Regions from separate parts of the Pseudoalteromonas sp. 0802 genome, predicted to be linked through region 1. Evidence: predicted binding sites of a transcription regulator. Region 1 holds the regulator's gene; each other region holds the start of a gene.
What was found. The regulator ArgR, encoded in region 1, controls arginine synthesis, uptake and breakdown. The targets are predictions, from matches to a motif close to ANTGAATANNTATTCANT.
Positions count from the first base shown of each region.

Region 2: the regulator ArgR is predicted to act here: its motif matches at 6,146-6,163, upstream of argC (N-acetyl-gamma-glutamyl-phosphate reductase).
Region 3: the regulator ArgR is predicted to act here: its motif matches at 5,306-5,323, upstream of gltB (glutamate synthase large subunit).

Region 1 covers NZ_JABVXE010000006.1:34,088-42,553, forward strand. Annotated here, with positions in the region: gene HUS61_RS11960 (iron ABC transporter permease) at 15-1,649, shown strand; gene HUS61_RS11965 (ABC transporter ATP-binding protein) at 1,646-2,689, shown strand; gene HUS61_RS11970 (Dyp-type peroxidase) at 2,751-3,650, shown strand; gene argR (transcriptional regulator ArgR) at 3,647-4,114, opposite strand; gene mdh (malate dehydrogenase) at 4,340-5,275, shown strand; gene ispB (octaprenyl diphosphate synthase) at 5,365-6,336, opposite strand; gene rplU (50S ribosomal protein L21) at 6,747-7,058, shown strand; gene rpmA (50S ribosomal protein L27) at 7,075-7,332, shown strand; gene cgtA (Obg family GTPase CgtA) at 7,495-8,466, shown strand, end outside.
Region 2 covers NZ_JABVXE010000005.1:52,861-61,326, forward strand. Annotated here, with positions in the region: partial or broken gene argH (argininosuccinate lyase) at 170-2,034, opposite strand; gene HUS61_RS10900 (argininosuccinate synthase) at 2,088-3,290, opposite strand; gene HUS61_RS10905 (ornithine carbamoyltransferase) at 3,300-4,220, opposite strand; gene argB (acetylglutamate kinase) at 4,228-4,989, opposite strand; gene argC (N-acetyl-gamma-glutamyl-phosphate reductase) at 4,989-5,999, opposite strand; gene argE (acetylornithine deacetylase) at 6,221-7,387, shown strand; gene panP (pyridoxal-dependent aspartate 1-decarboxylase PanP) at 7,516-8,466, opposite strand, start outside.
Region 3 covers NZ_JABVXE010000001.1:698,068-706,533, reverse strand. Annotated here, with positions in the region: gene HUS61_RS03230 (sigma-54 dependent transcriptional regulator) at 1-130, opposite strand, end outside; gene HUS61_RS03225 (ABC transporter permease) at 212-1,417, opposite strand; gene HUS61_RS03220 (ABC transporter permease) at 1,429-2,742, opposite strand; gene HUS61_RS03215 (ABC transporter ATP-binding protein) at 2,745-3,452, opposite strand; gene HUS61_RS03210 (efflux RND transporter periplasmic adaptor subunit) at 3,474-4,727, opposite strand; gene gltB (glutamate synthase large subunit) at 5,424-8,466, shown strand, end outside.

The DNA of each region.
Region 1 (8,466 bases):
GTATTAATCCACTTATGCATGTGAAGTTTTCGCTGTCGCGTTGGCAGCTTATAGCCTGGCTTATTGGCCTGTTGCTTGTTACGCCATTAGGCTTTTTGTTATTTGAGTCTCTGCAAGGGGATTCAGATGTATTTCAGCACCTTTTCGATACCGTGCTGTGGGATTATACCCGTAATACACTCATGCTCATTGCAGGGGTAGGGCTGTTAAGCTGTATAATTGCATTGCCGCTAGCTTGGTTAACTGCATATTGCGAGTTTCCTGGGCGAAAGCAATTTGAATGGGCGTTAATGCTGCCATTAGCAATGCCAACTTATCTCATCGCCTATGTGTATACCGACTTGCTTGATTACGCAGGGCCAGTACAAATCGCCCTTCGAGACTGGTTTGGCTGGCAATCACCAGACGATTACTGGTTTTTTGATATTCGTACATTAGCTGGGGCTATTATTATGATTGCCTTGGTACTCTATCCTTACTTATTCCTTATTTTTAAAACGGCACTCAGAGAGCAGTCTTTTAAACTAGTACAAGCTAGTCAGCTGATGGGGTTATCGCCATTACAGAGTTTTTTGCGCGTTAGCCTACCTCTTGGTCGTGGGGCGATTGTTGCAGGGGTTACATTAATCAGTATGGAAGCTATGGCTGATTTTGCCACTGTTAATTACTTTGCTGTGAGCACACTAACGACCGCTGTTTACGATACATGGCTTGGCTATTACTCATTAACGGCAGCGGCGAAAATTTCAGGCATTATGTTACTGATTTTGTTTTTAACCATCATGGTTGAACGCTTTAGTCGTCGTAATCAAGCTGTGTATGAGCGTCAGTCAAGCGTTAACAGTGCAACCTTGTATCGCTTAAAAGGTAGTGCCGCATGGGCTGCAAGCTTGGCTTGTACCGTTGTGCTAGTACTGGCTTTTATTTTGCCGGTTGGGGTGTTAGTTAAATACGCTATTGTCTATGCAGATGAAGCATGGAATGGGGCATTCTTTAATTACGCTTGGCAAAGCTTTAAAGTGGCTGTTGTGGTGAGTATTGCAACTATTCTGTTGAGCTTATTGGTATTGTTTTATCAACGTATTGCGAAACAAGCTTACCCTTTGATCCCAGGGCGTTTAGCAAGTACTGGCTACGCCTTACCTGGTACTGTGTTAGCCATTGCCGTATTGCTACCATTAACTCAGTTAGATGATGCATTAAATAATTGGCTTGAACCTTTTGGTTTATCACCAGGATTACTTTTGAGCGGCACTTTATTTGCGATGATTTTTGCTTATGTTGTACGTTTTTATGCGATTGCGCATGGCGCGCTTGAAAGCAGTTTTTTACGTATTAGCCCATCGCTAGATATGGCCAGCCAATCAATGGGAAAAGGGCCCTTACAAACCTTATGGCGAGTACATTTACCACTGTTAAAGCGCGGTATTCTAACAGCTGGCTTGTTAGTGTTTATTGAGTGCATGAAAGAGTTACCAGCAGCTCTATTACTCAGACCTTTTAATTTTGAAACCCTGGCAACTCATGTTTTTCAATATGTTAGTGATGAGCAATTGGAGCTTGCGTCAATTTCAGCCTTGTTTATCGTGTTAGTTGGGTTAATCCCTTTGTATTTCGTTAATCGTTCGATGGAGCAAAATCACTCATGAGTCATTTGATAATTAAAGACTTAGCTTATCAGTACAATGCGACTCAGGTGTTGAGTGAACTAAACCTCAATGTTGAACAAGATGAAATCGTCTGTTTGCTTGGCGCAAGTGGCTGCGGCAAAACTACCACCCTAAAGGCAATTGCCGGAATTTTACAGCCTGAGCAAGGCTATATGAGTATTGATTCAAAAGTGGTCAACGATAGTGGGCTGTTTGTTGCACCGGAAAAACGTAATATTGGCATGATGTTCCAAGACTATGCGTTGTTTCCTCATTTAACGGTAAGCGACAACATTGCGTTTGGCCTAAGCAACATGAGTAAAGCGCAAAAGCGAGAGCGTGTCGATGAAATGCTTAGCCTTGTTAAACTCGATGGTTGTGCAAAGCGATATCCGCATCAACTTTCTGGTGGACAGCAGCAACGAGTGGCAATAGCCCGTGCACTTGCTTACAAACCAAGTTTATTATTACTTGATGAGCCATTTTCGAATATTGATACACAAGTGCGTTTTGAGCTTATTGCCGATATACGTCGCATTATTAAAGCTCAGCAGGTTTCTGCGGTATTTGTTACCCACTCGAAGGAAGAAGCTTTCGCATTTGCCGACACGCTTGCGGTTATGCATGGCGGAAAAATCGCCCAACAGGGCTCTCCGGAGCAGTTATTTAGTCAACCTAACTCAAAGGTGGTTGCAGAGTTTCTTGGTACGGGCATATACTTAACGGCAAAAGTATTAACGCCAACTGAATATGAGACGGCGTTTGGTGTGGTTCACTCATTGACGGCAAGCAATACTAATTGTCAGCAAGGTCAAGTGTATATAAGACCGCATCATATTCAGTTGTGTGAAGCTGCGCACAGTGACGCAAACAGTTTAACTATCTTGCACAGGCGTTTTATCGGTACGCGTTATGTATATCGTATCAATATTGCAGGGCAAGAGTGTGAAGTTGCTGCAGAGCAAGACCGCGTGTTAGCTGTTGAGCAGCCTGTAAAAATAAAAATAATGCCGCACACAGTCAATTTTTTTCATGATTAGTAATAAATAACAATCTTGAATCCTTGGCTTTGTGCAAATAACGAGAAGCTAAGGATTCACTATGGCGCAAGCGCAATCTGGGATTTGTGCTGAAGCAAACTTACATGGTTTGCACCTGTTTTTTAATGTTTACGATGGCCATGATGAGTCATTACGTAAAAAACTAAAACGCGTTAGCGTCATTCAAGATGAGTTTGCTGATCAGTTCTCAGAAGCCATGCTATCGTGTGTGGTTGCCCTTGGTGCTCAGTATTGGCCGCATATTCTGCCCGAGTTTATCCCTAGCCAATTGCAAAGCTTTCCGAATGTGACTCATAGTGAGCATGTGATTAGTGCGCAGCCATTTGACTTGTTTGTGCAAATTCGCTCAGACCGCGAAGATGTAAATCATCTATTTGCTCTGCAAATTCTAAAATTATTAACACCGGATGTTGAGCTGGTGGAGCAGGTCCGTAATTTTCGGTTTTTAGATGGACGTGATTTTAACGGCTTCATTTATGCAGGCGATACACCTCATGGCCGTCAAAAACGTAGTACAGCACTTATCGACAAACCGGGGCACTTTGAAGATCAAGGCAGCTATATTCATGTTCAGCGCTTTGTGCATGATTTGAGTGTCTGGCAGCATTTATCGCTGTCTGAGCAAGAGCAAATCATGGGGCGCACGCGTCTAGATAATACCTTGATTGTGCCTGCTGTAGAAACCAGTCATGCGGTTCGTAGTGAATTAAAAGATGAGCATGGCCAGCCACTTTTGCTAAACCAAAGCATGCCATTTGGTGATGTGCATAAGCAGGGGATTTTAATGGTTTCGTGTGCTGCGCAAGGGGATGCGTTTGAGCAGGTATTAAAGAGTCGTTTGGGGCAGGGCGATTGCTATGATCATTGGCTCGATTTTACTCAAGCCGATATGGGATCTGCGTTTTTCGCCCCGTCAGTAAACTTCTTAAAGCAACTTTAAACGGTATCAAATAAAGTGCGCACGCGATCGAGCGTCACATCGATTTCAGAAATCTTCGCAGGGGCGATAAAAATAGTGTCGTCGCCTGCAATGGTACCGAGTACACCATCCGCCTTACCGAGTGAATCAAGTAAACGAGCAATTAATTGTGCTGCGCCTGGACTGGTGCGAATAATAATCATCATTTCGTTATGCATAATATCAATAACAAGCTGACGCAGTGGGCTTTTCGCTGTTGGCACACCCATTTCAGCCGGTAAGCAATAGACCATTTCTTGTTTTGCATTACGAGTACGTACTGCACCGAACTTGCTTAACATGCGAGAGACTTTACTTTGACTAATATTATCAAAGCCTTGTTCTTTTAATGCTTCGACAATCTCACCTTGTGAGCCGAAGTTTTCTTCTTTTAATAGCGCTTTAAACGCTTTGATCAGTGCTTCTTGTTTGTCTTGTGGTTGCATGTTGCCGTTTCTTTATTCATAAAATGTAGGGTAATTCTACACAACTCTGCATATTTATGCAGTATTAGTTTACAAAGTCGTCCAAAATGCTGTGTCTTTACAGCCAAGTTTACAACTATGGTCGAAATTATACGCGAAATAAGCAGGATAAATTTGTTTTTAGTCGCTAATTTCATTATCTTTAGGGCCACAAATATTTCCTACCTCAAATTACGGAGAATTCCAATGAAAGTTGCTGTTTTAGGCGCAGCTGGCGGTATCGGCCAAGCATTGTCTTTATTATTAAAAACAAGTTTACCTGCAGGTTCTGAATTATCGTTATACGATGTTGCCCCTGTTGTTCCTGGTGTAGCGGTTGATCTTTCTCACATCCCAACAGACGTTAAAGTTGAAGGCTTTGGTGCTGACAGCCTAGACGCAGCATTAGCTGGTTGTGATATCGTTCTTATCCCAGCGGGTATGCCACGTAAGCCAGGCATGGACCGTGCGGACCTTTTCAACGTAAACGCAGGTATCATCAAAACATTAGCTGAAGGCATCGTTAAAAACTGTCCTAAAGCGTTAGTAGGTATCATCACTAACCCAGTAAACGGCACTGTGCCAATCGTTGCTGAAGTATTCAAAAAAGCGGGTACTTACGATGCTAACCGTGTATTCGGTATCACAACGCTTGACGTGATCCGTTCAGAAGCATTTGTTGCTGAACTTAAAGGTTTAAGCGCAACTGACGTTAAAGTTCCAGTGATCGGCGGTCACTCAGGTACTACAATTCTTCCTCTTCTATCTCAAGTTGAAGGTGTTACTTTCACTGACGAAGAAGTTGCAGCATTAACTCCACGTATCCAAAACGCAGGTACTGAAGTTGTTAACGCTAAAGCGGGTGGCGGTTCAGCGACTCTTTCTATGGGTGCAGCTGCAGCACGCTTCTGTATGTCTTTAGTTAAAGGCTTACAAGGTGAAGAAGTAGTTGATTACGCATACGTTGCAGTTGAAAACGGTGACGCAGCATACTTCGCACACCCAGTTCGTCTAGGTAAGAACGGCGTTGAAGAAATCCTTTCTTACGGTGAGTTAAGTGCATTCGAAGAGCAAGCTAAAAACGACATGCTAGCTACACTTAACAAAGACATCCAAGAAGGTGTTGATTTCATCAACGGTTAATTCCGACAGATGATAGGCGATTTTTTAAATCGCCGAAAACAAAAAAGCCTGCAAATGCAGGCTTTTTTAATGGCTCGAATAAATAGCGTTTAGTGATCGCGGGCAACGGCGATACGGGCCAAACTCTCTAAGGCTTGTTTGTACGGTGTATCTGGTAAGAACGCAATACAAGCAATTGCTTTGTCAGCTTCTTGCTCAGCTTTTTGCATTGCAAACTCAAGGGCCTTAGTGTCAGCTAATGCCGCTAGAATGCTCTCTAAGTGGTCCATACCATTACCAAGCTCAATTGCTTCGCGTACTAGCTTAACTTGCTCTGGTGTGCCTTTTTGCATTGCGTAGATAAGCGGTAGGGTAGGTTTACCTTCAGCTAAATCATCGCCAATGTTTTTACCAAGTTGCTCGGCATCAGCGTTGTAATCAAGAACATCATCCACTAATTGGAATGCAGTGCCAAGATGCATACCGTATAAGTTTAATGCTTCAAGGGTTTGTTCGTCTTGCTCGGTAATAATTGCAGCAAGGCCGGTTGCAGCTTCGAACAATTTTGCCGTTTTGCTGTAAATAACCTGCATATAGCTTTGTTCTGTCGTGTCAGGGTCATTACAATTCATTAGCTGTAATACTTCACCTTCAGCGATGACATTGGTTGCATCAGCTAAAATTTGCATGATTGGCATTTTACCTAGGCCAACCATAAGTTGAAATGAACGTGTATAGATAAAGTCACCCACCAAAACGCTCGCTGCATTACCAAACTCTGCGTTGGCTGTAGGCGTACCACGGCGCAAATGTGACTCGTCGACAACGTCGTCATGCAATAAAGTTGCGGTATGAATAAATTCGATGATAGTGGCAAGCGTAATATGGTCTTTGCCCTCATAACCAAGTGCTTTTGCCGCTAAAATGGCCAACATAGGACGAACGCGTTTACCGCCACTGTTTACTATGTATAAACCGAGTTGGTTAACCAATGCGACATCTGAGCGCATTTGGGCATGTATAAGTTGATTGACGTCATCCATTTCATTTTCGATTAACGTCTGGATAGCTTTTATATCCATTGATCTCCGAGCCAATATTTATGGGTATACGGGGCTGATTGTACAACAAAAAAAGCGCTTGCTCGATATTTTGTGATGATTCAGTAAAAAAACACTGTAAAGTTTTTTATTTGAGATCAATTTTGCCAAGATAAATTTATAGCCTTGATTAATAAGTGTTCAGCTTTTTGAATTTTCAAGGTGCGTATTATTAGCGTAATTTAATTGTCATGAGATCGTAAAAACCGCTTGGCATGTGGTGTTTTTAGGATAGAATAGGGGAAAATATTGAATTGCTCTCAATGCAGCTATTTTTTATTCATTTTATCGAAAAAGAGGCTTGCTAGTTTTTGCACATTAGCGTAAACTTCGCGCCCTATTGAAGAATATTTTAGTTGCGTCGATTTGAGGGCGCACAGACGGAGTTAATTATGTACGCGGTTTTCCAAAGTGGTGGTAAACAGCACCGTGTGACTGAAGGTCAAACAATTCGTCTTGAGAAATTAGACGTTGAAACTGGTGCAGCAGTTGAATTTGATTCAGTACTTTTAGTTGCTGATGGTGAGAAAATCGAGATCGGTGTACCGTTCGTAAACGGTGGTAAAGTAACAGCTGAGGTTGTTTCACACGGTCGCGGTGAGAAAGTTAAGATTGTTAAATTTAGACGTCGTAAGCATTCTCGTAAGCAAATGGGCCATCGTCAATGGTTCACTGAAGTTAAAATCACTGGCATTAGCGCTTAATTAGAGGTACTGAGAAATGGCACATAAAAAAGCAGCTGGTAGTACTCGTAACGGTCGCGATTCAGAAAGCAAACGCCTAGGTGTTAAGCGTTTTGGTGGCGAATCAGTTCTAGCGGGTAGCATCATTGTTCGTCAACGTGGTACTCGTTTCCACGCTGGCGCAAACGTAGGTATCGGTAAAGACCACACTATCTTCGCAAAAGCAGATGGTAAAGTTCAATTCGAACAGAAAGGTCCTTTAAACCGTAAATACGTAAATATCGTAGCTGAGTAATCATCTCGATATTTGAAAAACCCCGCCTTTGCGGGGTTTTTTGTTTTAAGGCACATAATAGTGCGTATAAATATATACCTAAGCGCCTTGGCATTGGGTGCTGAATAGGGCACTTAGGTATATAATAGAGTTATTAACAAGCCAATCTTAAAGTGAGTAATCATGAAGTTTGTAGATGAAGTAGAAATTCGTTGTGACGCGGGTGATGGCGGCAGCGGTGTCGTATCTTTCCGACGTGAAAAATATGTACCAGATGGCGGTCCTGATGGTGGCGACGGCGGCGATGGCGGCAGCGTTTATCTACAAGCCGATGAAAACTTAAATACGTTAATTGATTACCAATTTGAGCGTTTTCATAAAGCAGAGCGCGGCACAAATGGTCAAAGCCGTAACATGACTGGTAAAAAAGGCGCTGATTTAACGCTTAAGGTGCCTGTTGGTACACGTATCATTGATGTTGATACTGAAGAGTCATTAGGTGATCTGACTAAGCATGGTCAAAAGGTTGTTGTTGCAAAAGGTGGTTTCCATGGCTTGGGGAATGCACGTTTTAAATCAAGTACAAACCGTGCGCCACGTCAAAAAACACTAGGTACACCTGGTGAAGTTCGCAGCTTACGCCTAGAGCTAATGCTACTTGCTGATGTTGGCTTACTTGGTTTACCAAATGCTGGTAAATCAACGTTTATCCGCAGTGTTTCTGCAGCTAAACCAAAAGTGGCAGATTACCCGTTTACGACACTTATTCCTAATCTTGGTGTAGTACGCCCAGATGCGAATAAGTCATTTGTAATTGCTGATATCCCTGGTCTAATCGAAGGCGCTTCGGATGGCGCAGGCCTTGGTATTCGCTTCTTAAAGCACTTAGAGCGTTGTCGTGTATTACTGCATATCATTGATGTTATGCCTGTTGATGGCACAAATCCAGTTGATAATGCCTTTGCGATTATTAATGAGCTACACCAATATAGTCCTAAGCTTGCTGAAAAGCCGCGCTGGTTAGTATTTAACAAAATTGACCTATTACCAGAAGATGAAGCTGAAGCACTGTGTAATGAAATTGCCGAAGAGCTAGGTGAAGAGGTTAATGTTTACCGTATCTCTGCTGCTAATAAGCAAAATACCCAAGCACTA
Region 2 (8,466 bases), on a different contig from region 1:
GACGCTTTTTTATACTTCATCGCGACGTTGCCACCGCGCTGATAATAAAAGCAATTAACGATCCAACTTTTATAAATTTTGATCTTTTTGATCATAAAAGTCAGCAAATCTAATTTCAGGCATAAAAAAACGCACAGGGGTAACCGTGCGTTTTTCTCATCCAGGGAATTTAAGCCACGTGTTTACACGGGATCACCGCGCTATTACTTGGCTTTAAAATATATTCCATTGCCACTTCATCGCAGTTCTCTTTACGAAGGCAAAGCTCACAATCTTTGATCACTTTTTCTGGCAAACTGTCTTTGCTACAAAAGCTAAAACCTTGGCTTGCAAAAAACTCTGGCACTCTGGTCAGGACAATTACCCGACTAAGCGCCAAGCTTTTGGCTTTTTTTAGCAGATGTTCAACAAGTTGACGCCCCTGCCCGGCAATTCGTGATTCGGGGTCCACCCCGAGCGAGCGAATTTCAGCAAGACCAGTGTCGTAAATATACAACGAGGCACAGCCTGCAACTTGGTTTTCAACTTCAGTGACAGCAAACTCATTAATTGAGTGAATCATGTCGCTTTTAGCTCGTGGTAGGTTTTCACCTACGGTAGCCCAATGCTGAATTAGCTTAGCGATGGACTCAACATCATTTAAAGTTGCGTCACGTACCGCTATTTGCTGTTTTTTTTTGCGTATTTGATAGCACTTGTTACTTGCTCAACAGAGGTACCACCCTGCGCTTGTCTTGCTTTAATACAGGCGTCTATTTCTAATACAGGATATACATCTGATTCGAAAATGCTATGCACTGACTTAAATTGCTCTAAACTTAAATCTTCTAAGTTACTCCCTTGTGCAATAGCCATTTGCACGAGCGTACCAACAATGTGGTGACCTTCTCTAAATGGAATACCTTTAGCCACTAAATAGTCAGCAAGTTCAGTCGCATTTGAGTGACCACCTTTTGCAGCTGCTAATGTTTTATCTGCATTAACTTTAATGCCTTTGATACACGCTTGCGCCATATGAATACATGCCAGCCAAGTTGGCATCGCATCAAATAAGCCTTCTTTGTCCTCTTGCATATCTTTATTGTAAGCAAGTGGTAGCGCTTTAAGTGTCATCATCATGGCACTGAATGCGCCAAAAACACGGCCCGTTTTACCACGAATTAACTCTAGTGCATCTGGGTTTTTCTTTTGTGGCATTAGTGAAGAGCCTGATGTTACCCCATCAGAAAGCTCAATAAAGCCCGCTTCACCCGAGTTATAGAAAATTAAATCTTCAGCCATGCGCGACAAGTGGATCATCGAAATCGATGCACAGCTTAATAGCTCAACTACAAAATCACGGTCAGATACGGCATCAAGGCTATTGCGTGTAGCACCGGTAAAACCTAACCCTTCGGCAAGAGTTTGCCTATCAATTGGGTACGCAGTCCCGGCTAATGCACCGCTACCAAGTGGGCAATAATTCATACGGTTTTTGGCATCACTTAAACGGCTTTCATCACGTTCAAGCATTTCAACATAGGCCATACACCAATGACTAAATAACACAGGTTGTGCGCGCTGTAAGTGTGTGTAACCCGGTAAAATAGTGCCAAGCTCACGCTCAGCTAAGGCAATAAATTCACCTTTAAGCTCTGCGATTGCTTCAAGAATATGCTCAGCTGTATCACGACACCATAAGCGGAAATCGGTTGCAACTTGGTCATTACGACTACGACCAGTGTGTAACTTTTTAGCAAGGTCGCCCACTTTATCAATTAGTGCTGATTCAACATAAGAATGAATATCTTCATGCCCAGCTACAGCCACTGCTTGTGGGTTTGCTTTAACTTCATCTAACAGCTTATTAAGTGCTGCAACGAGGTCATCGTATTCTTGCTGGTTTAGAACGTTGACTTGTTTTAACGCCCCAGCCCAAGCAACTGAACCAATAATGTCTTGCTCTGCAAGTTGATAATCAAAAGGAAGTGAATCGTTGAATTGTTTAAACGCTTCATCTGGACCCGTAGAAAAACGTCCGCCCCATAGTGCCATTGAACTGTCTCCAAATTCGGCTATTGCCCTGCTAGTGCAGGGCAATAATTAAATTACTTTTTCGTTAGTGCTGAGATTCTGCTTGAAAGCGAGAATAAACGAATGAAGCCTTCTGCATGTGATTGGTCATATACATCATCTTCGCCGAAGGTTGCGAAATCTTCGCTGTATAAGCTATTCGGTGATTTTTTCTGTACCGCAGTGACTTGGCCTTTATAAAGCTTAAGCACTACTTCACCCGTTGCTAACTTAGACAGTGATTCGGCACCTGCAAGAATCGAGTCTTTTAATGGCGTAAACCAACGACCGTCATAGACTAAGTGAGAGAACTCGCCACCAAGTACTTCTTTCCATTTACGGCTTGATTTATCTAGCACTAGCTCGTCAATCGCTTGAAGAGCAGCCATGATCACAGTGCCCCCTGGTGTTTCATAACAGCCACGCGACTTCATACCCACTAAGCGGTTTTCTACGATATCAACACGACCCACACCATGCGGCGCAGCAATGTTATTTAATTTAACTAAACAGTCATATGGTTTAAGCGATTCACCATTTACAGCAACTACTTCACCTTCAACAACGTTTAATGTTACATATTCTGCTTCATTAGGTGCTTGCTCTGGCGAGTTAGTCCAAGTCCATACTTGATCACTTGGTTGGCACCATGGATCTTCAAGCTCACCACCTTCGTGAGAAATGTGCCAAGCATTCGCATCACGGCTATAAATTTTTGTTGCTGATGCAGAACACGGAATATTACGCTCAGCTAAGTAATCAAGTAATGATTCACGGCTTGATAAGTCCCACTCACGCCACGGCGCAATCACTTTTAAATCAGGTGCAAGGGCTGCAAAACATGATTCAAAACGTACTTGGTCGTTACCTTTACCAGTACAACCATGTGAAAGCGCATCAGCACCTACTTTACGGGCAATTTCAACCTGCGCTTTAGCAATGATTGGACGCGCCATAGACGTACCTAATAAATAAGTGCCTTCGTAAATAGAACCCGTTTTTAAAGTTGGGTAAATATAGTCACTGACCATTTCGTCTTTTAAGTCAACGATATGACACTCTGAGGCACCTGAAGCTATGGCTTTTTCTTCAACGCCTTCAAGCTCTTCTGCGCCTTGGCCAACATCAGCAACAAACGCGATTACTTCACAGCCGTAGTTTTCTTTTAACCATGGCACGATTGCCGATGTATCAAGACCACCAGAATAGGCTAGTACGACTTTTTTAATTGAACTCATTGGTGTTCCTTAAACAAAATTTGGATTTAATAATGTGACAAGTAGAGCATTTTGCGCATGCATACGATTCTCTGCTTGTTGAATAATTTTTGATGCTGGGCCATCCATTACCTCAGAGGTAATTTCAAACTCACGATGCGCTGGCTGACAATGCAGTACAGTTTGCGCACCGGTTTTCTCTAGTAGAGCTTGGTTAAGCTGATATGGCATATATTTAGCTTTAACTTGCTCAAGCGGTGTTTTATCACCCATTGAAACCCAGGTATCAGCATAGACTGCATTTGCGCCAACTGCCGCCTCAATTCTGTCACTCACCATAACAGACGCACCATTCATTGCTGCAATTTGCTCTGCTTGCTTAAGAATTTGCGAATCTGGCGAACTGCCTTTAGGACAAACTGCAACAAAATCAGTGCCTAAAGTAGCGGCTAATAACATTAGAGAGTGTGTGACGTTGTTACCTTCACCTAAGTAAGCAAGCTTTAGTTTACTAACATCGCCATGGACTTCTTGCAGCGTTAAAAAGTCAGCAAGCGCTTGGCACGGGTGATATAAGTCACATAAGCTATTAACAACAGGCACCGATGAATATTCAGCAAGTGTGGTCAGTGTTTTGTGTGCATTCACGCGAGCAACAATGCCATCTGCCCAAGTTGAGATATTAAGAGCAAAGTCTTTAACTGATTCACGAGCGCCCATAGCACCATTTTGTGAATCTAAATAAACCGCGTGACCACCCAGTTTATTAATACCAATATCAAATGATAAACGAGTACGTAAACTTGGCTTTTCAAACAATGTAACCACTGATTTGCCCGCTAATGCTTGGCTGAAGTCAGCTGGGTTTGCTTTAATTTTTTGCGCTAAATTTAGTAATTTAAGTGCGCCTTTTTGGTCTAACTCAAGACCATTTAAGAAATTCTTTAACATGAAATACCTATGGTGTAATTTTCGTTCCTACATGTTCGCCTTTTAATAAAGCGACTAAGTTCTCTGGCTTAAGCCAGCTTGAGATATACACACCACGTCGTAAATGTTGGGCAGCAAGAAGGCTGGTCTTTACTTTGACCTCCATCCCGCCCTGAATGACTCCTTCAAGGATAAGTGTTTCGATTTGCTGCGTATTAAGTTGATGTAGAGGCTGCTTATTGGCATCAAGCACAGCTTCTACGTCTGTCATAAAAATAAGTTCAGCATTAAGCTCTTTAGCGATAGCCGCTGCAGCTTCATCTGCATTGACGTTGTACCATTGGCCATCTTCTCCAAAGCCAATAGAGCTCACAAGAGGTAAACGACCTTGTTCAAGCATGCTAGGTAGCACGCTGTCACAACTACCTGAGCACTGACCTACTTGCGCCAATACTTTAAGTTTTTCAGATACCAGTACACCCGCTTCATAAAGGCTTAAACCCACAGGTTTGTGGCCAGCGCTAATTGCTTGGCTAATCAATTGTTTATTGGCACAACCGGCAAGAGCACCAACAATATATGGCATTTGCTCATTTGGGCTGATACGTAAACCTTGATGTTTTGCAGTTACAAAGCCGGCGTCTTTAAGCCAAGCATCCACCAAGGCACCACCACCATGAACAATGACAAAGTTATCTTGTTGCTCAGAAGCTAAAACATCAAAAAGCGCTTTTGCGGCATCTGCGCTATTTAACACAGCACCACCGACTTTAATGATCCAAGTTTTCATTACAGCGCTCCTACTAAACCAGTGTGGTGAGGTTCACCCATGGCTAAATTAATGCACTGTAATGCTTGCCCAGCTGCGCCTTTTAGAAGGTTATCAATCGCTGACATAACGATGAGTTGCTCACCTTTTTGTTGCCATGCAATATCAACAAATGGTTGTTTAGCGACACCTTTGATGCTTGGAATTTTATTGCCAAGTAAGCGAATTAACGGCTCGTTTGCTAACACTTGATATGCCGCGCTCACTTGCTCTGCTGTTACACCCGGTTTTAATTGCACATAAATAGTTTCTAAAATTCCGCGAGGAAAATTACCTAAATGTGGGGTGAATAACACAGGGTGACCAAGGTGCTGCTCAATCTCAGGTGTATGTCTGTGATTAAACAAGCCATAAGGAGCAAGTGACACTTCGCAGAAGTGCGTATTAACACTGGCTTTTCTGCCAGCGCCTGTAACACCTGACACCGCATTAACAATAATGGCTTGATCAGCTAATAAACCTGCTTCTTTAAGTGGTTTTAAAGAATTAAGAGCCGCGGTTGGGTAACAACCCGCTACAGCTACAAGGTTTGCTTTACTAATTGCATCGCTATTCCATTCAGCTAAACCATATGCTGCTTGTGCTAAAAGATCAGGGTGTTCATGTGCGAAACCGTAATAAGTCAGGTAATCCTCATTCCCAGCTAAACGGAAACCACCAGATAGGTCGAATACTTTTTTACCCATGGCTAAAAATTGCGGAGCAAGATCAACACTGACCTTGTGATCTGTACACAGGCATACATAGTCAGCATTGCTTTCGATATCTTTGTACGCTTCAGAAGTTAGAGGTTTTAGTGGGTACTCTAACAATCCAAGGTGCTCAGGGTATAAATCGCTTAATAACTTACCTTTATCTAAACTCCCTTCAGACACATAACATGCTTGTAGGGTCAGTTTTGGATGCTTAGCAACTAAACTTGCTAGCTCTGCGCCGCTATAACCACTTGCGCCAATAATCACTACATTCATTGCTTACTTTTACCTATTAAATCTGTTTATTGATACGCCTAAAATTACTCGCTCAATTGCGAATAAAAACACTGTCTAAAGTAATGAAATCAGGTTATCGTCGTTTCGTGTTCATCGTACAGCTTTACTAATATTTATGCTTAAAAAGTGAATTGATATTCATCATAAATACTTTTATATTGTTATGCAATTAGATTGAATAATTATTTTTGGATTTTTTTATGTCGCTACCCTCTTTTATATCTATGTATCAGCAGCTGATTGCTGCCCCTTCAATTAGTGCGATTGAAGATTCTTTGTGCATGAGCAATAAAGGGGTTATTACCTTGCTCGCAAACTGGTGCGAAAGCCTTGGTTTTACATGTGAAATCACAGAGCTTGAAAATGGTAAAGGCCGTTACAACTTATTAGCGAAACGTGGTGAAGGAGATGGCGGTTTAATGCTTGCAGGTCATACTGACACAGTGCCATTTGATGATAGCCGCTGGAATTACGATCCGTTTAAACTCAGCGAACATGACAATAAACTTTACGGTTTAGGTAGTATTGATATGAAGGGCTTTTTTGCCTTTGTATTGCAAGCAATTAGTGAGCTCGATGAAACTAAACAAACGGAGCCACTATTAATTTTAGCCACAGCCGATGAAGAAACCACAATGGCGGGTGCACAACAAATTTGCCGCCACCCAGACTTAAAACCAGCGCGCTGTATTATTGGTGAGCCAACTGATATGACACCAGTATTTACTCATAAAGGCCATATGAGTACAGCCATTAGAGTAATTGGTCGCTCAGGCCATAGCTCTGACCCTGAACGTGGTTTAAACGCCATCGAAGTCATGCATAAAATGATTACAAAATTGTTAATCATCAAAGAAGAATTAAAGAATAAATATTCAGTCGAGCACTTTGAAATTCCGTACCCTACTTTGAACCTTGGCCATATCCATGGTGGCGATAATGCCAACCGCATTTGTGGTTGCTGTGAAATGCACATTGATATGCGGCCTTTACCTGGTTTAAGTGTGCAAGAACTACAAGCGATTTTGCTAACTGCAGCTGAAGAAATTAATGCCCAATACCCAAATGCAGTGAGTGTTATCGACATGCATGAACCTATCCCAGCATTTAGTGGTAGCACTGATACAGCACTTGTAAAGCTGGCCGAAAAAGTCTCAGGTCAACCAGCTGTCGCTGTAAACTATTGTACAGAAGCCCCTTTTATTCAACAGCTTGGCTGTGAAACCATCGTCATGGGGCCCGGCTCAATTAACCAAGCCCACCAGCCAGATGAGTTTTTGGCGATGGAAAAAATTAAACCTTCGCAAGCGATTATCAGTAATATGATTAAAGCAAGCTGCTTTAGTGAATATACCCAAACCACCTAAAGATGCGAGTTTCAGTTGGAATTAAAAGCGATTTAGGCAAGGCATTGATTGCAAGTAATAGTGGTTCTATTGTTAAAATCAATAACGCAGTATAAATCGCTTTTAAAGGGAGCATCACGCTCCCTTTGTTAATCCATATACTTACTTAAATATTTTTTAAATACCGGGTCGGTTTTCGCCAGCTCTTTTTGCTCCGCTAAAATATCTTTTAGAATCGCTTTAGAGGTTAATGGGTTAGCTAAAACAACGCGAAAAACCACGGTAGGTTGATGGTCATATTTTGCAGGAGTTAAACGAGTACGCGATACAAAAGAACGACCCGCTTCACGCTGACGTTTTTGCATGCTTGCAGTAAAGCGATTCAACGAAGCGTAAATATCTAATTTCGTTTCTTCGTCAGCATCTTTAAGCTTCGCTTGGATTTCTTTTGGTACGTAACGATAGGTTAATAAGCAAAGCTCAGGCTCTGAGATTAGTTCAAAGTCTTCATCCTGCTTGATCATGTCGGCAAAAGTGCGAGCTTTCACGATACTGCGATCAATTAGCATCTCGTAGCCTTTACGGCCAATAACACGTAAGCAAGCATGCACTAACATTGCCATACCTGGGCGGCTGCCCTCAAGGGTATGACTGCCTAAATCTTTTGAGCCTTTACGAAGAATATATTCCGCATGATGCTCAATAGCATCCGTCGCAGCAGGGTCTTTAAATAACACCAGACCCGCTCCCATTGGTACATACATTTGTTTATGTGCATCAATAGTAATTGAATCAGCGCGTTCGATACCGCTTAAAAGGTGGCGGTAATTTGAAGATAGTAAGGTTGAACCACCCCAAGCAGCATCGACATGAAAATGACAGCCAAGTTCTTCGCTCAAATCAGCCATTTCATTTAGTGGATCTATGCTGCCTGTTTCAGTCGTCCCAGCAACACCCACGAGTGCCATTACCTTAATGCCAGAGGCTTCAAGCTCATGAGCCTTTTTACGCATCGCATCAACATCGACTTTATTATTTTCGCCGGTTGTAATTGCGACAATGTTATCGCGACCAATACCCAGTAAATCAACGGTTTTGCC
Region 3 (8,466 bases), on a different contig from region 1:
GGTATTGTACGGCTTGAATTGCCTCAAACGGGTTACTTGCTGTAACAACATCAAAGCCGTGAATTTCGAGTAATAACGACAATGCATCCAAAATTGCTGGGTTATCGTCGACGATAAGTATTTTTTCCATATTATTGTTTTAGTTATTTTCCTAATAAGGGTGCAAGATGAATGCTACACTGTTAATCCAGTGTAGCATAGGTTGGGAGAACTAAATGGTTCGAGTTGCAATGCTCGGTGAGATATTCGCAGCCCGTTTTGCAGGGGCAAGTACCGCTAATAAACTCATAGCGAACACTGCCAGCGCAGTAGCAAGTACGTAGCTAATATCAAGCTGAGCAATTGAAAAGTGCTGCATCAGTAATTGCCCTAAATACACGGCAGCAATCACACCAATCACTAAACCAACTATACATATCATGGCGTTTTCAACTAAGAAGTAGCTGATGATGGCAGATTTTCTGGCGCCTAAAGCGCGGCGAGTGCCTATTTGTTTAGTACGCTTACTAATATTGAACAGCGTTAGGCCGAAAATACCGAGGGCCGTCACCAACACTAAAATAGTAATAAGTACAATCAGCATGCGCATCATTAATGTATCTTCAGCCATGTATGACTCTTTATCGTCATCTAAGCCACGAATGCGAGAAATAACACGTTTGTTGTAGTTTTTCAGCATGGCTTCTTCAACACGGTTCATGACCGATTGACGTTGACCAGGCTCTGTTCTAACCACAAAGCGTGCATTTGTACCAGGCTTAATAAAAGGCAGCAGTGCTACGTTATCTGGGCGGCTGTCTTTAAGCCATGGGCCTTTCATAAGATCAATTACACCAATTATTTTCATTGGAATATCACCAAAATAGACAGTTTGCCCTAAACCATTGCCGTCAGGGAACAGCTCATCAAGTAGAGTTTTAGTGACAACGGTTACTTTTGAAAGCTCATCATAGTTATCGGTAACGATCACTTCGTCTTCGGTGTAGTTACGCCCAGCAATGAGTTTTACACCATAAGTATTGATACCATGCTCATCGATAAACATGTAAGAGCTACGCGCTGATTTACTCTCTTCAGGTGCTGGCTTTAAACTAAAATCTGACGAAGAGCCACTGCCCGAAAGCGGTGTATTACTTGAATAAGCAGCATCAACTACACCAGGTATTTGACGAAGCATGGCTTCATCAAGCTCATATTGCTGAGACGGTGACACATCTTTGCCAAACATCATGACATTAAAAACGAAAATGTCTTGTTCAGGATAGCCAGTCTCTTGGCTTAAATAGCTAATTCTGTCTTGAATAATAAACGCTGCGTTACTGACAATCGCAGTGGTGATGGCAATTTGGATCAGTAATAAAATAGCGCCAACTTTTGAGCGGCATAAGGCGTGAAAGATAGGTTTAATTTCTAACATGGGTGTCTTCCTTATTGGCTCTTAAGATAAATAGCAGGGTTGGTTTTACATACCAGCCAAGCAGGGTACAGACCCGCTATCACACAGGTGCTAATTGCAATCACCGGTGCGCTGAGTAGCATGGTCAAATCCATAGTGGCTAAGCTTTGGTAGTAGCTATAGCTTTGACGTACGCCTAATAAGCCCACTTGCGCCAAAATAATTCCGAAGATGCCACCTAAGAAACCTAACATCGCGACCTCAACAATATGTTGAAAGAATATTTGGCGTTTGCTGGCACCTAATGCACGGCGCACACCGACTTCCGGAGCGCGGCGTAAAAATTTCGCTAGTAATAAACCTAAAATATTGGCAAGGCATACTGCTAAAAACATAAAGCTTAGGCCAACCAGAATTTCGTTGTCTTCGCTAACGACATTGTTGTACTGCATCCACTCATTTACATCGCGTAAGGTAGCGGTTAATTTTTCGCGGTTAAAACGACCTAGCTTTTGTTGTTCTTGCATATAGGCCATTAAAAAGTCTTGGTAAGCTTGCTTTTCTGCAGGAGTTTTTAGTTCAACCCAAAATTGTAACCACACCATTTCTGAATTGAGTTTATCGTTAAAGGTATTGGTTTTTTCGTGCTTCCAACCATTGGTATTACCCCAGTTTTCAAGCTCTCGTGCTTTCATTAGGCTAAATGGTAAAAATAGTTGCTCGGTCTTATTAAATGCACCGTTGTTCAGATCATAGTATTTGGTGGTGATATCCCAATCATCAATCACGCCAATAACTTCGTAGCTGGCATCATCGAGGTACACCATTTTGCCGACAGGGTTTTCACCTGCGAATAGTTTGTCGTTTAATTCTTTATTGATCACCACAACAGGGGCCGCATCGGCTTCTTGTTGCGCGCTCCAAACCCCACCGTAAATAAACGATAGGTTAAACATATCGAAAAAATCAGGCGTGGTTAGGCGTGCTTGTCCAATAAATGGTTTAACTTTATCTGAGTCTAAATAAACCGAAAAACCCGTTCTAACCATAGTGACACGTTTACCACCTGCTTTGGCTTGATTAAGGTTAACGGCATCTTGATAAGTTAATTGCAGTGGCATGTTATCGACAGTCCACCACGTACGGCCTTCATCCATGGTTTGTAACTGTACAGAATAAAGGTCGCTACTTTTTTCAGGAATAGGATCTGCCGACATCATGTGATACACAGATAAGCTTGTCATGGTTACGCCAATACCAATGGCAATGGCCAATACCATTAAAAAGCTCACAAGTGGCGTGCGCTTAAAGCTGCGCCAGCTTAAATCTAAATAATGAAGGAACATGGTTACACTCCAGCCGCTTTAAGGTTTTGAGTGCCTTGATACAAGGTGAAGTCAGCTAGTTGGCCGTCAACAACTTGGATGTTACGTGGTGCTCTGCGGGCAAGCTCTGGATCATGGGTAACCATGATGATAGTAGCGCCATCACGGTTGATTTGTTCAAGTAGCTCCATCACTTGACGCGCCATTAAGCTATCTAAATTACCGGTTGGCTCATCGGCAAGTAAAAAACGCGGTTCACCAGCAAGGGCTCTGGCAATAGCGACACGTTGTTGTTGACCACCAGAAAGTTGTTGCGGTAAGTGTTTAGCGCGTGATGCTAAACCAACTTGCTCTAGGCATTGCTCAATTCGGCGCTTACGCTCAGCAGCTTTAATACCGCGATAACGCAGTGGTACTTCAATATTTTCATAGAGGTTCAAATCTGGAATAAGGTTGAAGCCTTGGAAAATAAAACCAATTTTTTGATTACGAAGATCTGCACGCTGGTTGTCGTTTAGTTTACCCACATCAATACCGTCTAACATGTATTGGCCTTCGCTAAATGGTTCTAACATACCGGCGATGTTTAAAAATGTGGTTTTACCTGAGCCACTTGGGCCCGTTACGGCAATAAATTCACCTTCTTCTACTTGGAGATTAAAGTCACGAAGGGCATGTGTTTGTACCATATCTGTTTGATACACTTTGCTGATGTTGTTCATTGTAAGCATGTTGATTATTCCTTTTATTTGTTAGCGTAAAACCAGTGTGGGTGCTTTTTTAAAGCGATCGTAGTTTGAGATAATTAACTTATCGCCAGGCTCTACACCTTCAATTATCTCAACAGCATTGATACTGCTTGCACCGGTTTTTATATCGATTAAATAAGCCATGTCACCGTCAACTTTATAAGCATGGGTGCCACCTTGTTGTAAGAATGCGCCGCGTTTTACTTGTAATACATCGTCGCGATTCTCTAGTAAAATACGTGCGGTTAAGCGTTGGTTTTGGCGAATGCCAGAAATCTCATTGTCAAAGCGTACGCGGGTTGTGACCTCGCGATTATTTACTTCAGGTGATATAGCCGATAGGGTACCTGTGACATGACGAGCACCTAAAGTAAGCTCAACTTGCATACCAAGACCCAGCTCATTGGCGTAGCTTTCTGGTACTTGCAGTTCTGCTTCAAAGTTACTTAAATCGACCAATGTCATTAGTGGTTGGCTTTGTGTGACCGCTTCTTTTTGTTGCACTAATAAGTTACCCACAATGCCGCTTACACTTGCGGTAATAGTGAGTTCATTTACTTGTCTGAGTAAGTCATCAACAATTAGTTGCTGACGTGCCAGATCACGCTCTGCTGCTTTTAGCTCAAATGCGAGGGTATCTTTAGCTAAGCTGACTTCTTGCTTGGCGTGCTTATATGAAAGCTTGGCACGAGCTAAGTCATCAACGGCTTTTTCTAAATCTATTTGGCTAATTAAATGTTTTTCGATTGAGATTTTAGCTCGGCGGTTTTCTCTATCTGCGGCATTGAGTTCAACTTGCGCTAAATCTAGTGCTTTAGTCAGGCTTAGTTTTTGTCTGCGCGCTTCAAGTTGCTTGCGTTGTAATTCGCCTTCTAATCGCGCTAATACTGATTGTTGCTGTTTTAGTTCGTTAGTTAGCTCAGGGCTGGTTACGGTTGCGATCACTTCATTTACTTCAACGCTGTCACCGGCTTTTACTTTTAAATCGACAAAGCCGCGTTCAGGGCTGTAAACCTTTGGCGCATTAGCTGCAACGATTTTACCGCTTGCTGCCACATCTCTGGTGAGTGTCTTTTGGCTTACCTCACTAATTTGTAGGCTTGCTACATCAACCGAAATGCTGCCATCGTTACTGGCGAATAATGCTTGAAAGCCGAGCGCACCAACAAGTATTACACCTGCAGCTATTATTATTGGCTTTTTAATGGTGTTTTTCTTGGCCACGGTAATATCTTGGGCACTGGTATCCTTAATCATCATAACTCCTTACGATTCTCAAAACACACAATCATGAAGCCAACGGCAAGCATGGTAAGTGGAGAAGCCATAAACAAACTGATAGTGAACATTTTGAAATCCTCAATTTCGCTGATGTCTTATCTATACCAGTAGCGTGCCAGTTTTTAATTTATTGATTTTTAATGATTTTATGTTTGATTGGTGAGTTAAAGCCTGTCCGCGGACAGAAAAAGTGTCCGCAGCGGACACTTTTAGATTGCTGATTGTTGACGCAAGGGTAAAGAAACTCAGTCATTGCGACTAAGGTAGTCTGCTCAGATGCATAGTTTGTAACTATGCTAAAGCCAATAGTAAATAATGATGCAGTTAGGCTAGCCGAGACCCCGTCAAAAACTGCATTGATATTCATGAGGTGAATAATTATTCAAAACAAGTTGCAGTTTACGTTAACGTAAAGAGTCCGGATTTTAGATTGTTTTTTTACAAGTTGTTAAATTTGACACCAGTGTCATAAAAAAATAACGGGTAAAATACGACTAAATGTAAAAAAATAGCATAGAATTTAAAAAGTGCCTTAAGTGAGAAATATTCATGAATATGAATATGTATTCAAAACTCTATTGACTCATGAGGTATTTGGCGATAGTTTTGTTCGTCTGCTAGCACTGTCACAAAAGACTGAACCGCTAGTCGTTGTAGCAAGGGGAGGGGTCTATGTTATACGACTCAAAATTAGAAAAAGATAATTGTGGCTTTGGCTTAATAGCCCAGGTCAATGGTCAGGCGAGTCACCGCTTGATTCGAACAGCAATCACTGGCTTAGATCGCATGGAACACCGTGGTGGTATTTCTGCTGATGGTAAAACAGGTGATGGCTGTGGTTTATTAATGCAAAAACCTGATAGTTTCTTTCGCGCTATTGCCAGCGAACATGATTGGCACCTAGGAAAGAACTACGCCGTTGGCATGGTATTTTTAAATGCCGATCCTGTACTTGCGCAAACAGCTAAAGATGTGTTGAGTGAAGAACTCGAAAAAGAAACCTTGAGCATTCAAGGCTGGCGCGTTGTACCTACTGATGCGTCTTGTTTAGGGCCAATTGCAAAAAAACAACTACCAGGCTTTGAACAAATTTTTGTAAGCGCACCAGAAGGCTGGCGTCCAAAAGATTTAGAGCGTCGCTTGTATGTAGCGCGTCGTCGTGCTGAAAAACGCCTCGAAAACGATGAACATTTTTATATTGCCAGCTTATCTGGTTTGGTCACTGTCTATAAAGGCTTAATGATGCCTGTAGACTTACCTAACTTTTATTTAGACCTAGCTGACATTCGCATGACCAGTGCGATTTGTGTATTCCACCAACGTTTCTCTACTAATACACAACCTCGTTGGCCACTGGCGCAACCATTCCGCTATTTAGCGCATAATGGTGAAATTAATACGATTCAAGGTAACCGCCAATGGGCTCGTGCCCGTGCGTATAAGTTTGCCTCACCACTTATTCCTGATTTGCAATCAGCAGCACCATTCGTGAACGAAAGTGGCTCTGACTCTTCAAGTTTAGATAATATGCTTGAATTGTTCTTAGCCGGTGGCATGGATTTATTCCGTGCAATGCGTATGCTTGTGCCGCCAGCATGGCAAAAAAACCGTGCTATGGATGATGACCTACGTGCATTCTACGACTTTAACTCAATGCATATGGAACCATGGGATGGCCCAGCTGGTATTGTAATGTCTGACGGTCGTTTTGCAGCTTGTAACCTTGACCGTAACGGTTTACGCCCTGCGCGCTATGTAATCACGCAAGATGGTTTTATTACCCTTGCTTCAGAAGTAGGTATTTGGGACTACGCGCCAGACGAAGTGGTTGAGAAAGGCCGTGTTGGCCCTGGTGAGTTATTAGTTATTGATACTCATCAAGGTAAAATTTGGCATTCAGATGAGATTGACCAAGATCTTAAGTCACGCCATCCATATAAAGCATGGCTTGAAGCAAACGTTAGGCGTTTAACGCCATTTGAACAGTTATCTGAAAAAGATGCGGGTAACCGTTCTTTTGATGACGAAACACTGCTTAAATATCAAAAAATGTTTGGCTACACCAACGAAGAGCTTGATAGCGTGATTCGTGTTATGGGTGAAAATGGTCAAGAAGCAACAGGTTCAATGGGTGATGACACGCCATTTGCGGTACTGTCAGAGGGTCATCGTTCACTGTTCGATTACTTCCGACAGAAATTTGCGCAAGTAACGAACCCACCAATTGACCCGCTTCGTGAAAATCACGTTATGTCACTGGCAACCTGTATTGGTAGTGAGCAAAACGTATTTAACGAAACAACCGGCCATGCTAAGCGTTTACAGTTTGATACGCCGATTTTGATGTACGCTGATATGCAACAGCTGATCAATGCTGACGATGAGCATTACAGTTACTGTAAAATTGATATCACTTACACACTAGAAGAAGGCTTAGAAAACGCAATCACACGTATTTGTGATGAAGCACAAGAAAAAGCAGCGTCAGGCTGTGTCATGCTTATTTTAAGTGACCGTAACTTTAGCGAAACGCATTTGCCAATCCCGGCTGCGATGGCGGTTGGTTCAATTCAAAAGCGTTTAGTCGATAATAACTTACGTTGTGAATCTAATATCATCATCGAATCAGGCAGTGTCCGTGATGCGCATCAATTTGCGGTATTACTTGGTTTTGGTGCAACGGCAATTTATCCGTACCTTGCTTATGAATCATTAGTTGCAATGAGCGACAAAAAGACCCTGAACAAAAGCTATTGCGAAGTAACGCTTGCTTATCGTAATGCGATTAATAAGGGTCTGTATAAAATTATGTCGAAAATGGGTATCAGTACTGTCGCTTCGTACCGCTGCTCAATGTTATTTGAGGCAGTTGGTTTATCAGATGCGGTTGTAGAAACTTGTTTTAACGGTGTAGCTAGTCGTATTAAAGGGGCATGTTTTACTGATTTTGATGATGACCAACGTAAACTTCATAAGCTGGCATTTAGTAAACGTAAGTTATTAAGTCATGGTGGCTTATTAAAATATGTTCACGGTGGTGAGTACCATGCTTATAACCCAGATGTTATTCAAACACTGCAAAAGGCAGTGCGCTCTGGGGATTATAAAGACTACTTGGCATATGCTGATTTAGTAAATAACCGCCCGATCACCAATTTACGTGACATGCTGGCGGTGAAAATTCCTGATACAGGTGTGAGTGTTGATGACGTAGAGCCAGCAACTGAGCTGTACAAACGTTTTGACTCAGCCGCAATGAGTATTGGTGCATTATCGCCAGAAGCGCATGAAGCACTCGCGATTGCAATGAACCGCTTAGGTGGTTGTTCAAACTCTGGTGAAGGTGGTGAAGACAAGCTACGCTACGGTACAGAGAAAAACTCACGTATTAAGCAAGTTGCTTCGGGCCGTTTTGGTGTAACACCACATTACTTACGTAGCGCTGATGTCATTCAGATTAAAGTGGCGCAAGGCGCAAAACCAGGTGAGGGTGGTCAATTACCGGGTGAAAAAGTAACGCCGTATATTGCAAAATTACGTTACTCAGTGCCGGGTGTGACCTTGATTTCGCCTCCGCCGCATCACGATATTTACTCGATTGAAGATTTAGCCCAGCTTATTTTCGATTTAAAACAAGTAAACCCAGATGCACTGATCTCGGTGAAACTCGTTTCTGAGCCGGGTGTAGGTACTATCGCAACTGGCGTAGCTAAAG